2 regions of the Methylobacterium sp. yr668 genome follow, and region 1 is predicted to be linked to the other one. Evidence: predicted binding sites of a transcription regulator. Region 1 holds the regulator's gene; the other holds the start of a gene.
The links. Region 1 encodes HrcA, which represses chaperone genes, less so after heat shock. Its sites were predicted from a motif close to GTTAGCACTCNCNNNNNGNGAGTGCTAAC; they were not measured.
Positions count from the first base shown of each region.

Region 2: the regulator HrcA is predicted to act here: its motif matches at 1,074-1,102, upstream of BM419_RS30595 (co-chaperone GroES).

Region 1 covers NZ_FOZY01000024.1:66,150-68,347, forward strand. Annotated here, with positions in the region: gene BM419_RS23690 (DUF1236 domain-containing protein) at 1-642, shown strand, start outside; gene hrcA (heat-inducible transcriptional repressor HrcA) at 697-1,752, opposite strand; gene rph (ribonuclease PH) at 1,920-2,198, shown strand, end outside.
Region 2 covers NZ_FOZY01000062.1:7,108-9,305, forward strand. Annotated here, with positions in the region: gene rsgA (ribosome small subunit-dependent GTPase A) at 1-824, opposite strand, end outside; gene BM419_RS30595 (co-chaperone GroES) at 1,206-1,493, shown strand; gene groL (chaperonin GroEL) at 1,593-2,198, shown strand, end outside.

The DNA of each region.
Region 1 (2,198 bases):
GCGGGTCCGTCCGGCGGCGGCCCTGCCGGCGGCCCTGCTGGCGGTGCCGGCGGCGGGATGAGGGGCGGCGCGCCCGAGGGCGGGGCGATGCGCGGTCCCGGCGGTGCCGAGGGTGGGCCGCGCGGCGCCGAGGGACCGAGTCGCCCGGGCGGCGCGGCCGAGCGCAACGGACCGGCGGACCGGGGCGGCCCGGCCGCGAATCTCGGTGCGGGCGAACGCGGTGCGGGTGAACGCGGTGCCGGCGATCGGGGTGGCCGCGAGCCGGGTGCCGGACCCGAGCGGGGCAACCGCGACGCGGCCGGTCCCGAGCGCGGCGGTCGCGGTCCGGCCGGCGAACGGGACGGCCGTGCCGGTGCCCGCGACCGCGGCGCCGTCCGCGGCGCTGTCGGCCGCCTCGACACCCGTCAGCGGACCGAGTTCCGCAGCTCGATCACGCGTCTGGGCGTCTCGCCGCTCCGGGACGTGGCTTTCGGCTTGGCGATCGGCACCGCGATCCCCCGCTCGGTCAGGCTCCACAGGCTGCCGCCGGCGATCATCGAGCTGGTGCCGGAATACGAGGGCTACGACTTCGTCCTGGTCCGCGACGACATCGTGATCATCGATCCCGACACCTACGAGATCGTGGACGTGATCCCGGCCTGAGCGGGCAATCACAGGAAGATTGGTGGGCCGGGCGGATCCTCTGCCCGGTGCCCTCTACCGTCCGCCGTCCAGGAGCTTCGACACCACGCGCGCCGTGTAGTCGACCATCGGCACGATCCGCGCGTAGTTCAGCCGGGTCGGACCGATCACGCCGACGACGCCCACGATCTTCTGCGAGCCGTCGCGGAACGGCGCCGCGATCAGCGAGGATCCGGAGAGCGAGAACAGCTTGTTCTCCGAGCCGATGAAGATCCGCACGCCCTCGCCGCCCTCGGCGCGGGACAGGAGATCGATCACGTCCTTCTGGGTCTCCAGATCGTTGAACAGGAGGCGGATCCGCTCGAGATCCTCGACCGCGCGCAGGTCGTCGAGCAGGTTGGCCTGCCCGCGCACGATCAGCTGGCGGGCCTCCGTCGGTCCGACCGGCGTGGCGAGCCCGGCGTCGACGAGGCGCTCGGTGATCGCGTCGAGTTCCCGCTTCATCGCCTTGCGACCGGCCTCGATCTCGGCGCGCAGCGTGCCGAGGGTGCGGCCCTGCAGGCGCGCGTTGAGGAAGTTCGTCGCCTCCTGGAGGGCACCGGCCGGCAGGCCCGCCGGCAGGTCCACGAGGCGGTTCTCCACCGAGCCGTCGTCCGAGACGAGGATGACGAGGGCGCGGGCCGGATCGAGGCGCACGAACTCGATGTGCTTCAGGTTGACGTTCGCCTTGGTGGTCAGGACGACCCCGGCGCCCCGGGAGACGCCGGACAGCATGGTCGAGGCCTCGGCCAGGGCCGAGTCGAAGGTGTGACCCGAGGCGGCGGCGCGCATCTGCGCCTCGATGCGCGCCTGCTCGTCCTGGCTGACGTCGCCGAGCTCGAGCATCGCGTCCACGAAGAAGCGCAGGCCGAGCTCCGTCGGCAGGCGGCCGGCGGAGGTGTGCGGCGCGAAGATGAGGCCGGAATGCTCCAGATCCGCCATGACGTTGCGGATCGAGGCCGGCGACAGCGCCATCGGGAGGATGCGCGCGAGATTCCGGGAACCGACCGGCTCGCCGGTCGTGAGGTAGCTCTCGACGATCTGCCGGAAGATCTCCCGGGCACGCTCGTTGAGGGCGGCGAGCGCCTGCATCGCTTGGCCGTTCGAGAAGTTGGAACTGGGGTGTGTCACGGGGTCATCCTGTGGTCCGATCATGTCCAACCGTCCCGCGCGGATCAATCCGTACGGCGATGCTTGCCCGCGGTGGCGCGGCGGCCTAAGAGCCCGGCCCTCGACACTCTCGACAGAAGGGGCCCGCGATGCGGCCTTCCAAGCGTGCCGCCGACGAGTTGCGGCCCGTGAGCCTGGAGCGCGCGGTCTCGCGCTACGCCGAGGGCTCCTGCCTCGTCAGCTTCGGCAACACCCGGGTGCTCTGCACCGCGTCGCTGGAAGAGCGCGCGCCGCCGTGGCTGCGCGGTTCCGGCAAGGGCTGGGTCACGGCCGAGTACGCCATGCTGCCGCGTGCGACGCACGAACGCACCCGCCGCGAGGTCGGTTCCGGGAAGCCGTCGGGGCGTACCCAGGAAATCCAGCGACTG
Region 2 (2,198 bases), on a different contig from region 1:
GTGTCGATCCCTTCCGCGGCGCCACTGACGTGCAGCGTTCGCATTCCCGGCGTGTCGATAACCCAGCCACCGCCGGCGATGGCATGCAACGATCGCGACGTGGTTGTGTGGCGTCCCTTCGCATCGTGCTCGCGAATCCCTCCGGTCTGCTGCGCAACGGCCTGACCTGGACCGACCAGCGTGTTCACCAGAGTTGATTTGCCGACACCGGAGGAACCGACCAGCGCCACGGTCCGTCCCACGCCGCACCACGGCGCGAGCATGTCTGCAGCCGTCGGGAGCCGGGGATTGACGATCACGACGTCGAGCCCGCGCTGCAGCCGGGACGCTTGGCGATGGTAGGCTCCCAAATCAGCCGTTGTGTCGGCCTTGGTGAGCAAGATCACCGGGGTTGTGCCGCCTTGATTGGCCAGCGCCAGATAGCGCTCCAGGCGCGCGGAATTGAAGTCGGCGTTGCAGGAGGTGACAACGAACAGCGTGTCGACATTGGCCGCAGCGGCCTGAAGCGTTCGGCTGCCTTCCGTGCGTCGCTCCATCACCGTCCTGCGGCTGAGACGGCGATGCAGTGTCTGTGTCCGGGGGGCGGCGAGCACCCAATCGCCCACCGTGAAGTCGCCCGTGTTGGCATGAACGGCCATCGTCAACTCGACCGATCCGGCCTGCGATAGGGCAGTCAGACGGGAGCGGTGAATCGCAGCAATCCGCATCGGGGCGAAATCAGCCTCGTGGGATTTGCGCTGGTCTTCGAAGAAATCGGACCAACCCAGGCTTGCAAGCGATAGGGGTTGGAAGGCGGTGGGATGTTCGATCACCGACCTGCCCATGACATGACATGACACGCCTGGCCAGCCCGCCGCGTCAGACTCGCATCAAAGCCTGAGGAAACGCGAGGACCGTTCCACGGCACTATCCCGCTCGAACATACCCAATGAGTCGGAAGATCGTGTCGATGCCCAGGTTGATACGAGCCGTCCCAAGACGAACTGACGAAAGCTGTCGTGTCCGGATTGAATCGGCGGCGGAAGCGCATCACTCCAGCTTCTAAAATGCGCCCCTCGACCTCCAGGCGTGGGATTAGCACTTCCACGCCGCGAGTGCTAATGATGCGCCGATCGGGCGGTTAAGCGCTTCTTTGCCGCTACTCCTCCCGCGACAGAGCCGACCATGGCGGTTGGATCTCGCTTGGGAACGATCAGGATCTCACGATGAAATTTCGTCCGCTGCACGACCGCGTGGTGCTCCGTCGCATCGAAGGCGAGGAGAAGACCAAGGGCGGGATCATCATCCCCGATACGGTCAAGGAGAAGCCGCAGGAAGGTGAGGTCATCGCCGTGGGGCCAGGTGCACGGGACGAGGCGGGCAAGATCAACGCACTCGACCTGAAAGCCGGCGACCGCGTCTTGTTCGGCAAGTGGTCCGGCACCGAGGTCAAGATCGACGGTCAGGACCTCCTGATCATGAAGGAATCCGACATCCTGGGCATCGTCGCCTAGCTCGGATCGGGCCGCGACGGCCTTGATCCTCGACCTGCCCTTTGAGGCGCCCGCTGTGGTGTGCCTCGGGGCCAAACGACAGATGATGAGCTCCCTATTATGTCCGCCAAAGACGTTCGCTTTTCGGTCGATGCCCGCGAGAAGATGCTGCGCGGTGTCGAACTGCTCGCCAGTGCGGTGAAGGTGACGCTCGGCCCGAAGGGCCGCAACGTCGTGATCGAGAAGAGCTTCGGCGCCCCGCGCATCACCAAGGACGGTGTGACGGTCGCCAAGGAAATCGAGCTCGTCGACAAGTTCGAGAACATGGGCGCCCAGATGGTGCGCGAAGTGGCCTCGAAGTCGAGCGACACGGCCGGCGACGGCACCACTACCGCAACCGTGCTGGCGGCCTCTATTGTGCGAGAGGGCGTGAAGTACGTCGCCGCCGGCATGAACCCGATGGACCTTAAGCGCGGCATCGATCTAGCGGTGGCCGCGGTCGTTAAGGATATCGGTGAGCGCTCCCGCAAGGTTGCCTCGTCTGAGGAAATCGCCCAGGTCGGCACGATCTCCGCCAACGGCGACAAGGAGATCGGCGAGATGATCGCCCACGCCATGCAGAAGGTGGGCAACGAGGGCGTGATCACGGTCGAGGAGGCCAAGACGGCCGAGACCGAGCTCGACGTCGTCGAGGGCATGCAGTTCGACCGCGGCTACCTCTCCCCG